3 regions of the Nonomuraea sp. NPDC052265 genome follow, and region 2 is predicted to be linked to each of the others. Evidence: riboswitches for the same ligand, from Rfam matches in the RefSeq annotation. Region 2 holds a riboswitch; each other region holds the start of a gene.
What was found. Region 2 has a riboswitch for cyclic di-AMP ahead of ACIHAD_RS18965 (hypothetical protein). Riboswitches for the same ligand answer to the same signal wherever they lie in the genome.

Region 1: it holds a riboswitch for cyclic di-AMP, as region 2 does, so the genes downstream of both, ACIHAD_RS40075 (coiled-coil domain-containing protein) here and ACIHAD_RS18965 (hypothetical protein) in region 2, are expected to answer to the same signal.
Region 3: it holds a riboswitch for cyclic di-AMP, as region 2 does, so the genes downstream of both, ACIHAD_RS22940 (CHAP domain-containing protein) here and ACIHAD_RS18965 (hypothetical protein) in region 2, are expected to answer to the same signal.

The regions. Positions count from the first base shown of each region.
Region 1 is NZ_JBIUBJ010000022.1:14,216-18,048, reverse strand. It holds gene ACIHAD_RS40085 (MarR family winged helix-turn-helix transcriptional regulator) at 1-213, opposite strand, end outside; gene pip (prolyl aminopeptidase) at 232-1,167, shown strand; gene ACIHAD_RS40075 (coiled-coil domain-containing protein) at 1,287-2,240, opposite strand; cyclic di-AMP (ydaO/yuaA leader) riboswitch at 2,246-2,384, opposite strand; gene galT (galactose-1-phosphate uridylyltransferase) at 2,453-3,523, opposite strand; gene ACIHAD_RS40065 (DeoR/GlpR family DNA-binding transcription regulator) at 3,520-3,833, opposite strand, start outside.
Region 2 is NZ_JBIUBJ010000005.1:421,478-425,310, reverse strand. It holds gene ACIHAD_RS18975 (hypothetical protein) at 1-368, shown strand, start outside; gene ACIHAD_RS18970 (alpha/beta fold hydrolase) at 377-1,258, opposite strand; gene ACIHAD_RS18965 (hypothetical protein) at 1,388-2,101, opposite strand; cyclic di-AMP (ydaO/yuaA leader) riboswitch at 2,279-2,413, opposite strand; gene ACIHAD_RS18960 (DUF5302 domain-containing protein) at 2,579-2,779, opposite strand; gene ACIHAD_RS18955 (MFS transporter) at 2,827-3,833, opposite strand, start outside.
Region 3 is NZ_JBIUBJ010000007.1:228,294-232,126, reverse strand. It holds gene ACIHAD_RS22950 (DUF1348 family protein) at 299-757, opposite strand; gene ACIHAD_RS22945 (TetR/AcrR family transcriptional regulator) at 856-1,467, shown strand; gene ACIHAD_RS22940 (CHAP domain-containing protein) at 1,446-2,207, opposite strand; cyclic di-AMP (ydaO/yuaA leader) riboswitch at 2,221-2,358, opposite strand; gene ACIHAD_RS22935 (luciferase family protein) at 2,622-2,969, opposite strand; gene ACIHAD_RS22930 (glycosyl hydrolase family 18 protein) at 3,213-3,833, shown strand, end outside.

The DNA of each region.
Region 1 (3,833 bases), on a different contig from region 2:
CTGGGTGACGGTCTGGCTGGCGGCGGAGTGGGTGACGCCGATGGCGGTGGCCAGGTCGCGGATGGTCATGGGGCCGGTCTCGACCAGGGCGCGGACGACGGGTGAGTAGCGGGGGCGATAGTCGGGGAGCCCGAGGTCGGCGTACAGCTGGGCGATCGCGCCGTCGGTGCGCTCCTGGAAGGCCCGCATCAGGGTGCCGAGACTCTGGATCACGCAGATATATTAGCGCTTATGTATTCTTCGATCGAGCCCCATGAGCAGGGCATGCTGGACGTGGGTGACGGAAACCTCGTCTACTGGGAGGTCAGCGGAAATCCGGACGGCAAGCCGGCGCTGATCGTGCACGGCGGGCCGGGCGGGGGCGCGTCGCCGGGGTGGCGGCGGTATCACGACCCCGAGGCGTACCGGATCGTCGTCTTCCATCAGCGTGGCTGCGGGAAGAGCACGCCTGACGCCGGGGAACCGGGAACCGACCTGTCGGTCAACACCACGGCGCACCTCGTCGCCGACATGGAGCGGCTGCGGGAGCATCTCGGGATCGAGCGGTGGCAGCTCGTGGGGGCGTCCTGGGGGTCGACGCTGTCGCTGGCCTACGCCGAGCGGCATCCGGAGCGGGTGAGCGAGGTGATCCTGTTCGCGGTCACGGCCGGGCGGGACTGGGAGATCGAGTGGATCACGCGGGACGTCGGGCGGATCTTCCCCCACGAGTGGGCGCGGTTCCGCGACTTCCTGCCGGAGGAGGATCGGGGCGGGAACCTGGCGGCGGGGTACGCGAAGGCGCTGGCCGACCCTGAGCGGCGGGAGCGGGCGGCGATCGAGTGGTGTGCGTGGGAGGACACGCATGTGAGCCTTGACCCGCAGTTCCAGCCAAGTCCGAAATTTCAGGATCCGGTGTTTCGGATGACCTTCGCTCGGCTGGTGACGCATTACTGGGGGAACGGGTGCTTCCTTGGGGGGAGGGACCTCGTTCGGGAGGCCGCCGCGCGCCTGGCGGGGGTGCCCGGGGTGCTCATCCACGGGAAGTTCGATGTCAGCGGGCCCCTGGAGACGGCCTGGGAGCTGCACCAGGCCTGGCCCGGGAGTGAGCTGCACGTGGTGGGGGAGGGGCACGGCGGTCTGGAGATGATCGACTTGCTGACCGCCGCGACGGACAGGTTCCGGAACTGACCCCGAACGCAGAAATACGGGCGCAGGAAGCCGGTTCCGTCCTGAACACCTCCTCGCGTCAGATGCGACGTGCTCACCTCTGACGCGAGGTCCCGTCCGGCGGACCCCGGAACCGGCTTCTAGTTCATCGAGATGTGCACGTGGTCGTAGTGGTTCTCGGTGACGCTGCCGCGGTCGGACATCGCGCGCCAGCCCGAGCCCTGGTTGATGCGCTGCTTCCAGATCACGTACTTGACGCCGAGCTTGGCCTTGTTCTTCAGCGCCCAGGCGGCCAGGCGGTCGCCGAGGGCGTTGTTGGCGGCGCCCGGCATGGTGCCCCCCGTACTCATCATGAAGTCGCAGGCCCGGCCGAGCGGGTGCTCGCCGCTGGAGCCGGACCGGAAGCAGCCCACCTCGTACGGCAGCGAGAAGTTCTTCTGCACCTGCGCGCGCATCAGCCGGGTGCGCGGCGTGATGTTGTCCGAGCCGGACGGCAGTTCGGGCGCCCAGCTCCCGTCGGACTTCTTGCCCGGACCGAACGGCACGAGGTCCTGGAGCTTCTTCTTGATGTCGTCGATGACGTCCTGGGCGTCGTCGCGCTGCTCGGCCACCTCCGCCGTGCCCGCCTTGAGCTCGGCCGCGAGCGCGGCGGCGGCCGCGGCGGCCTTCTTCTGGTCGTCGCGGGCCCTGGCCACGCTGTCGACGACCGCCTGCTGCTCGGCGGTGAGCTGTTCGAGCATGGCCGCGCCGTTGCCGTCCGGGGTCAGCATGAAGCCCGGCAGGGAGGCGTCGCCGCTCTGGTAGCGCATCCGGGCGATCTCGGCGACCCGCTGCTCGGCCGTGGCCACCGCCTGCTCGGCGGTGGTGAGCCGCTGCTGTGCCGCGGTGGCGGCCTGCTGGGCCTTGGCCAGCTCGACCCGCTTGAGGTTGTACGTCTCGATGAGCTTGTCCACCTTGCCGTTGAGCTGCTTGAGCTGGGCCCGCAGCTCGGCCTCGGACGGCTTGGGCGCGGCCGAGGCGGCGGCCGGATGGACGAGCAGGGCGGTGGCGGCGATGAGACCGATGGCAAGACTCGCGGGGGACGAAGCCGCCACGTGGTTGTTCCTCTCCCTCTGCCGGCCGGGTTAGCTGACGGGTTCGGGCACGGGAGCAGTCCCTACCACTTGCGCGGATTCACCCCGGATGCGATGGGTCCCCGGCTCCCGGGCAACACGCCCGGGATTAGGCGTACAGCGACCGTTATGGCCGATGTGTAACGGGATATTAGTGGTAGATCACGAGTCATGCGACTTTAAGGAGAAATCAATTAGTGATCGATTCGTGATCGCAGCATGCGTGCCGCCTCCTCCGGCAGCACGTCGTTGACGAAGGCGCCCATGGCCGACTCCGAGCCCGCCAGGTACTTCAGCTTCCCGGGCGCCCGCCTGATGCTGAACAGCTCCAGGTGCAGGTAGGCCAGCTCGCGGCCGTACCGCACCGGCGCCTGGTGCCAGGCCGAGATGTACGGCATCGCCACCCCGAACAGCGCGTCCAGCGCCCGCAGCACCGAGGTGTACAGCGGCGCGAACGCGGCCCGCTCCTCCTCCGACAGCGCCGCCAGGTCGGGCACCTGCCGGTGCGGATACACGTGCACCTCGAACGGCCAGCGCGCGGCGGCCGGCACGAACGCCGTCCACAGCTTGTTGGAGGCCACCACCCGCGTGCCGGCGGCCCGCTCGGCGGCCAGCACGTCGGCGAACAGGTTGCCGCCCGGGTGCCGGGAGGCGGCTCCGAGCTGGAGCTTCGTGCGCGGGGTCACGTAGGGGTAGGCGTAGATCTGCCCGTGCGGGTGCGGGAGCGTGATGCCGATCTCCTCGCCCCTGTTCTCGAAGCAGAACACCTGCTCGACGCCCTCCATGCCGGACAGCTCGGCCGTGCGGTCGGCCCACGCCTCCATGACCAGCCTGACCTGGGCGTTGGAGAGCTTGGAGAAGGAGGAGGAGTGGTCGGAGGTGAAGCACACCACCTCACACCGCCCGACCCCCGGACGTACATCACTCAATCCGCCGACGTCACCGTAAGTCCCAAAATTTCCGGAGAAAGAGGGGAAGCGGTTCTCGAACACCACCACGTCATAGTCGTGAGCCGGGATCTCCGACGCCCGCGTGTCGGACGACGGGCACAACGGGCACTCGTCGGCCGGCGGCAGGAACGTACGCGTCTGCCGATGACCGGCGATCGCGATCCACTCCTCGGTCAGCGGGTCGTAGCGCAGCTCGGAGGCCACCGGCCGAGGGTCGAGCGGACGCCGGTCGATCGCGCTCCGGTCGGCGTCGTCGCGCCGGTCGAAGTAGATCAGCTCTCGGCCGTCTGCCAGGTGGGTGATGGTGCGCTTCAAGGCGTGCCCTCCGCGATGATCAGTTCTCCGGCCCGTTCGGCCAGCTCGGTGCGTGCTTCCTCGGGCAACCCCGCGTCGCTGATGACCACGTCGGCCTCCGTCAGCTCGGCGATCGTGCTGATGCCGACCGTGTTCCACTTGGTGTGGTCGGCGGGGACCACCAGCCGGTGCGCCGCGGCCACCAGCTCCCTGTCGGTCTCGGACTCCAGCAGGTTCGGCGTGGTGAACCCGGCGCGCAGGCTCATGCCGTGCACCCCGAGGAAGAGCGTGTCCACGTGCAGCCGGCGGATCGCCGCCACCGCCACGGGGC
Region 2 (3,833 bases):
CAGGCATGGACGTCTCCCTCAAGGAGATGATGAGCATCGACGGCACGATCGGAGCGGCGATCGTCGACCACGGCAGCGGCATGGCGCTCGGCACGCTCGGCGGCTCGAAGGAGCTGGACCTTCAGGTCGCGGCGGCGGGCAACACCGAGGTCATCAAGGCCAAACTGCGCACGATGGACTCGCTGGGCCTCAAGGACGGCATCGAGGACATCCTCATCACGCTGACCGCCCAGTACCACATCATCCGCCCGCTCACGGGCCGCAGCGGCAAGGGCCTGTTCCTCTACCTCGCCCTCGACCGCAACCGGGCCAATCTGGCCCTGGCCCGGCACATGCTCAAGGTCATCGAGGAGAAGCTGGAGCTCTGAGCGCCGCCTCACGGTTCCGTGGCGACCTCCGGCCGTACGGGCGCCGCGGAGCCGGTGTGGCCGGTGATCTCGGCGATGATCGCGGGCCAGAGGGGGCGGGGCAGGTCGTGGCCCATGCCGGGGTAGGTGACCAGGCGGGCGCCCGGGATGGCGGCCGCGGTGGCCCGGCCGCCGGCGGGCGGCACGAGCTGGTCGTCCTCGCCGTGGATGACCAGCGCGGGCACCTTCAGCCCGGCCAGCGCCGCCGTACGGTCGCCGGAGCCCATGATGGCGGCGAGCTGGCGGGCCGTGCCGGCCGGGTCGTGGCAGCGGTCGAAGGCGAGCCCGGCCAGCCGGGCGACGCGTTCGCGGTCCAGCTCGTAGCCGGGCGACCCGATGACGGCCCAGGTCGCCAGGGCGCCGGCGACGACCGTCTCGCGGTCGGTCGCGGGCTTGGCCAACAGCACCGCGGCGGCCGCCTCGGTCGGCGGGGCCGCCTGGGGGCCGGGCGTGGACATGATCGAGGTCAGGCTCAGCACGCGCGCGGGATGCCGGAGGGCCAGCGCCTGGGCGATCATCCCGCCCATCGAGGCGCCGACGACGTGCGCGGCGGGCAGGCCCAGGACGTCCATGAGCCCGGCGCTGTCGTCGGCCAGGTCGTCCAGCACGTACGGCGAGGGCGCTCCCCATGGGGGGACGCCCTCGTCGTGGAGGTGCGTGGACAGGCCCGCGTCGCGGTTGTCGAACCTGACGACGTGGTGGCCCTGATCGGCCAGGAGTTCGCAGAACTCGTCGTCCCAGTGGATGAGCTGGGCGCCGAGTCCCATGATGAGCAGCAGGGGCCTGCCCGCGGGTGAGCCGAAGCTCTCGTAGGCGATCTCGATGCCGTTGGCGGCTGCGCGCTGGATCACAGCGACCAGAATGTCATTCTGGTCGCCCGGCGTAAAGGCCGGTATGTCCGCGGGTCCGCAGTCGATCCACGGGTCAGCGTTGATCCGCGGATCCGTCGTTGATCCGCGGATCCGTCGTCGATGCGCGGATCAGTCGTTGAGGAGCTTGCGCAGGCGCTCGCTGCCGAGCACCGCGCCGCCGCCGGCCAGCACCAGCACGCCGGCCATGACGGTGCCGCCCATCGCGACGGTCTTCCCGACGCCACCCTGACCGCCGGCGGAACCGGTCGCGTCGTCGGCGGGCTTGTCGGCCAGGACCGTGGGGGGCTCGGCCGGGTTGGCGTCGTACCTGCCCCACGCGCCGCTGGAGAAGGCCACGGGGTAGTTCTTCTTGCCCTTGCCGTCGCCCCACTTGGTGATGACGTAGTCGATCTTGATGTGGCCCTCGCCGCCGTTGCCGTCCACGCCGAGGGTGTCGGGGTTGAAGGTGCCGCCGGTCAGCTCGGCGAAGGTCTTGGCGTCGAGGTCCAGCATGACGCCGCGGCTGGAGGGCTCGCCGGGGCCGCGGTCGCCCACGAAGAACGGCATCTTCTTGCCGTTGTACGTCACGTAGCCCTCGGTCATGAGGGGCCAGCTGGGGCTGGCGGCCAGGCCCTTCTGCATGGGCTTGCCGCTGGCGGGGAGACCGGTGTCGCCGGCGCGGCCGGAGGAGTCGTCCCAGAAGTAGGAGGCCTTGGTGGAACCCTTGAGCAGGATCTTCTGGTCGTCGCCGGTGTCGGCGTGGGCGCCGGTGGCGGAAATCGTCAGCGCGCCCACGGCGGACACGGACAACAGGGCGAGAGAGCGCAGGCCAAATCGAGACATGAAGCAGTGAAGTCCTTCGCGAGGGGACAGGGGGAACGCGCGTGACTACGGTGCGTAACCGGGCAGAGCGCCGAAAAGGTGGTTACGCGGCGCGTGGGGGAAAGTCAGGGAAGAGACCGCTCAGTAGGCGGTCGTCACTACACTGTCCGGGGGTACGACGAGCTGGTACATGCGGTGAAGTCCTCTCCATCTCGCCTACCGGGTTAGCTGACGGGTTCGGGCGTGGAGATGCCCTACCGGCACATGGCCGGATTCACCCCAATGAGATGGTTCCCCGGTTCCCGACAAGTCGGGATTCGGCGCCAGCTGTCGCCCCTCTCCTGGTAGGGACTACGCCACCAGCTGGTAATTGGTTAAGACGGTACCCAGAGATTCGGACAAATACAAACGAATCGTCATGAACCGGGTAAAGATCTACCTATCGAGGTAAAGAGAAAGGGGGTACGGCATGCCGTACCCCCAGTTAAATCGGGCCTTTCAGCCGCCGCTCTTGCGCCTGAAGGATCTTTTACTCCCGGCCGGACCGTGCGCCCCGTGGATCTTCGACGGGTCCACGCCCCTGCCACCCGCGGCCGAGTCGGCCTGCTGATCACGCTTGCGTTCCAACGCCTCGCGGAACTTGCGCTTCATCTCGTCCTCGGGAGTCTCGCTGACTTCCGGCTCCGGTGTTTCCGCCATGAGGACCTCCTGGTATTGGGGACATCCACAGCTTCGCATGACGCCGCTTACGACGCGAAACCGGCCTCCACTCTGCTTTCCTGTGCCGGCGGCCGCTCCAGCCGCCTGCCGGGCATCATGACCAGCGCGACCAGGGCGATCACCGCGCCCGCCACGCCGAGCGACGGGATCACCAGGGCCGCCGCCGAGGCGTGCGCGGCCGCGAGTCCGTGCACGGGCGCGTCCGTGGTGATGACCGACGTGTACGCCGTGCCGGCCAGGGCCAGCGCCACCGAGCCGCCGATCTGCCGGAAGAAGGTGAGGTTGGCCGAGGCGGTGCCGATGTACCGCGGCTCGACGGCCTGCCGCACGGCCACGGTCAGTCCCGACAACATCGGCCCCATGCCGAGCCCGAGGAGCACCATCCACCCGGCCAGCCACAGGCCGTCGGTGTGCGGGGTCAGGTTCAGGCAGAGCAGGCTGCCGGCCGCCAGCAGGAACGGCGCCCCGACCAGCCACGGCTTGTACGTGCGCGTCCTGGACATCAGCGTCCCCATGAGCGCGCTGCCCGCCACCATGGCCAGCGTCATCGGGTAGATCCGCAGCCCGGACTCGGTGGCGCTGACGCCCAGCGCCTGCTGGAAGTAGCGCGGCAGGAACACCACGCCGGCGTACATGCAGAAGGCCGTGACGAACGAGGTCGCGTTGACCAGCGTGTACGTGCGGTCCCGGAACAGGTGCATCGGCATGATGGGGCTCGCCGCCCGCAGCTCGACCAGCACGAACGCGACCAGCAGGACCAGGGCCAGCAGGATCGGCCCGGCCACGGGCAGGGAGGTCCAGGAGTTGCCGTCCACGCCCTTCTCGGTCAGGCCGAGCAGCAGCGCGCTGATGGCCACGGTGAACACCGCGATGCCCGGGTAGTCCGGCCGGCCCCCGCCGCCGGTGCCCGGACGGAACGGCAGCCGCAGCACCACGATCGCGATCAGCACGATCCCGAGCGGCACGTTCACGTAGAAGGCCCACCGCCAGCTCGCGTGGTCGGTGAACAACCCGCCCAGGAACGGCCCGGCCA
Region 3 (3,833 bases), on a different contig from region 2:
CCGCGCGGGTGTCACCTGCCGGGGGCGGCGCCAGGTGGTACCAGCCGTCGCGGGACATGGCGGCCGGGGTGTGCCCACAGGCCAGGGCGAGGGCCATGACCTCGCGGACCGCGCCGCGCCATCGGGCGGCCGGGGCCGGGGTCCGCGCGGCGGACGGTCAGGGATCCGGCACCACAGCGAGCCGCCGGAACGTGCCGCGTAGGGCCGTCCGCCGGTGCCTTCGGCGGGTTCGACCGGTCACCGGCCATTCGACGGTCAGGTGGTCGGTCTCGTCGCCGCCGTGGACCGGGGCCGTGGGTCACCGGACGCCGAGGACGTCCACGCCGTGCTCGGACAGCGGGCGGGAGCCGAGGACGCGACGCTCGTCCTCCCTGATGGGGACGTCGTTGATGCTGGCCTCCCGCCTGCGCATCAGGCCGGACCCGTCGAACTCCCACTGCTCGTTGCCGTAGCTGCGCCACCACTGGCCGGCGGCGTCGCGGGACTCGTACTGGAAGCGGACGGCGATGCGGTCGCCGGTGAACGCCCAGAGCTCCTTGCGCAGGGCGTAGTCCAGCTCGCGGGCCCACTTGCGGCGCAGGAACGCGGCGATCTCGGCGCGGCCGGTGACGAACTCGCCGCGGTTGCGCCACACGGAGTCCTCGGTGTACGCGAGCGCGACGCGGTCGGGGTCGCGGGTGTTCCAGGCGTCCTCGGCGGCCTGGACCTTGATCCGGGCGGTCTCCTCGGTGAACGGCGGAACAGGCGGGCGTGTCATGCGATGTCCTCTCATACCGAGAGAACGGGCGTTCTCCCGAAGGTGTGCGCTAGCCTAGAGAACGAGCGTTCTCCGCCGCAAGCACCTGGAGGGGTGTCATGGATCACGAGCAGCGGCTGCTGGACGCCGCGGGCGACCTGTTCTACCGCCGCGGCGTGCAGGCGGTCGGCATGGACGAGATCCGGGCCGCGTCCGGGGTCTCGCTGAAGCGGCTCTACCAGTGCTTCCCGTCGAAGGAGGCGCTGGTCGTGGCCTATCTGCGGCGGCGCGACGAGCGCTGGACGTCCTCGCTCACCACGTACGTGGCCGACGCCGGCGACCGCATCCCGGCGGTCTTCGAGTGGCTGGAACGCTGGTTCGCCGAGGACGACTTCCGCGGCTGCGGATTCGCCAACGCCTTCGCCGAACTGGGCGCCGGTTCGGCCGCCGTCCGTACGGCGGTGCGCGAGCACAAGGAGCGCCTGCGCGCCTACCTGCGCTCGCTCGCCGAGAAGGCGGGCGCCGGGGATCCCGGCCTGCTCGCCGAGCAGTTGCTCACCCTGATCGACGGCGCCACCGTGACCGCGATGATCTCCGAGGACACGGGCGCGGCCCGCTCGGCCGCCCACGCCGCCGCCACCCTGGTCGACCGGCACACACACGAAAGAGCGCACCCCCCGCAGGGAGTGCGCTCTTCGCGAGAGGGAGATCAGGCGGCGTACGACGGGTAGCCGTAGCCGACGACCTGGGAGGTCGGGCGGACGCGCTCCTCGACCTTGCCGTTGCCGGTGTTGCCCTCGATCGTGGAGATCGTGCCGTCGCCGTTGTCCTTGACGACGAACCCGACGTGCTGGATGCCGCTCAGGCTCTTGCTGCCGCTCCAGGAGAAGAACACCACGGCTCCGGGCTTGGCCTCGGCGCCCCAGCGGCCGTTGGCGGCGAACCACTTGGCGTGGGAGACGGTGTAGGCGTCCCAGCCGACCTGCGGGCGGGCGCCGGTCTGCTCACCGACCCAGGAGACGAACATCGAGCACCAGGGGGCGTTCAGGTACATGGCCCGGTTGCCGCCGTCACGCGCGGCGGTCTCGGCGGCGCGCTGCGAGTCGGCGTACCACTTCTGGAACTTGGTGCCGCCGCCGTTGGCGTCCTCGGAGGTGCCGACCTGGGCGCGGGCGGCGGCCAGGACCTGGGCGGCGGTGACGTTCACCTTGCCCTTGGCGCTCTCGCCGGCGGCGTTCTTGTAGCCGACGGTGGCGACCTGCGGCTGGGCGACGTCCGACCGAGCGACGTTCGGCTGGGCGACGGCCACACCGGCGACCTTGGCGGTCTGGGCGGCGGTGTGGGCGGTGGCGTGGGTGGCGTCGGCGTTCACTGCCGCGTGCGTGCCGAGCACGCCGACGACGGCGGTCGCGCCGATGGCGATCTTGGCGAGGTCGAGCTTGCAGGCACGGTGAAGACGGTGCTTGGCCATGAGGGATTACTCCTTGTGCTTCCGTGCCGCTTGCCGGGTTAGCTGACGGGTTCGGGCGGGAAGCTGCCCTACGGCACCGTGGTGCCGATTCACCCCAATGGACGCATGGGTCCCCGGTTCCGCGCACAGGCGGATTCAGCGGTCTATGGTCAGGCAAAGGGCTGACGCATCGTCTTCCCGGGCCCAGGAAAGGGCCTGAAGGTATATGTGCGACGCCCGGACGCGGTGTATCCGCATCGACTCTGTACAACACGGGTCCCGCCAGGGTAATTCCCTGGCAATGACATCCCTACCTGGGACGACTCCCCGTTCGGCTGTGTACAACCAAGCTACCCGGTGAGTAATTCCCAGGCAAATGGAAGCCATTGTTTCGACGGTGCGTAGGAGAAACGCTACGCACCGCGAAGAAACGTTTCAGGCCACGTGCGCCTTTATCGCCACGCTCGTGAGGGCCAGCAACAATTCCAGATCGGGCTCGGCGTCGACCTGCACGGCGACCCAGGCGCGGTCGCGGCAGGCGTGGACCTGGTCGCACGCCCGCAGATGGGGCTCCAGGCGGCCGATGGCGGGGGCGGTGAGCCGTACGTGGATCTCGTCCCGGCCCGCCAGGCGCAGGATCTCGGTTCCGTGTACGGCGAAGGCGATCTGTCGCCCGGTGCCGCTGACGTTCAGCGACGGCCAGGACCGTAACTCCGCGACCGCGCGGACCACGTACGGCCCGCGTCGCGTGGGCGTCCGCCGCCAGGCGGAGATTCCTGCCACGCTCCAATGCTGGGCCACGACTCAGCCCGCCGTCAGCCCCCGTTCCTGAACCGTTATCCCCTCGTGAACGGGCGCGCCCCGGGTCTGACCGGCACGATTACGGACGCCTGACCGATACGTATTGACGCTCCACCAGGCAGCGGTTACCGTCGATTCATAACTTAAAGGAAACTTTCCTAATAGTTTCTCCAGAAGTCTCCCATCCCACTCCCCACACACCCCCCAAACGGATGTCGGAGCGACATGAAACACACCATCCTGAGCAAGGTCCTGGCAGGAGTGGCGGCACTGGCCCTGCCCCTGACCGCGGCCGTGGCCGCCCCACCGATCGCCTCCGCCGGCACGGTGGCCTTCGCGGCGGCCTGGGCCCCGTGGACCGCCTACACGGCGGGCACGGTCGTCACCTACAACGGCGTTGACTACGTCTGCGTCCAGGCGCACACCTCCCAGCCCGGCTGGGAGCCGCCGAACGTGGCGGCGCTGTGGAAGGTCTCCGGCGGCGGCGGCGACACCACCGCGCCGTCGGTGCCGGGCAACCTGCGCTCGACCGGCGTCACGAACACGAGCGTGGCCCTGGCCTGGGACGCCTCCACCGACAACGTGGCCGTCACCGGCTACGAGGTCTACCGCGGCGGCACCCTCGTCACCACCGTCACGGGCACCACGTACAACGACACGGGCCTGACCGCCGGCACGGCCTACAGCTACACCGTGCGCGCGCGTGACGCGGCCGGCAACCGCTCGGCCAACAGCAACCAGATCAGCGCGACCACCACGGGCGGCGGTGGCGGCGACGACAAGACCCCGCCCTCGGTGCCCGGCAACCTGCGCTCGACCGGCGTCAGCAACAACAGCGTCTCGCTG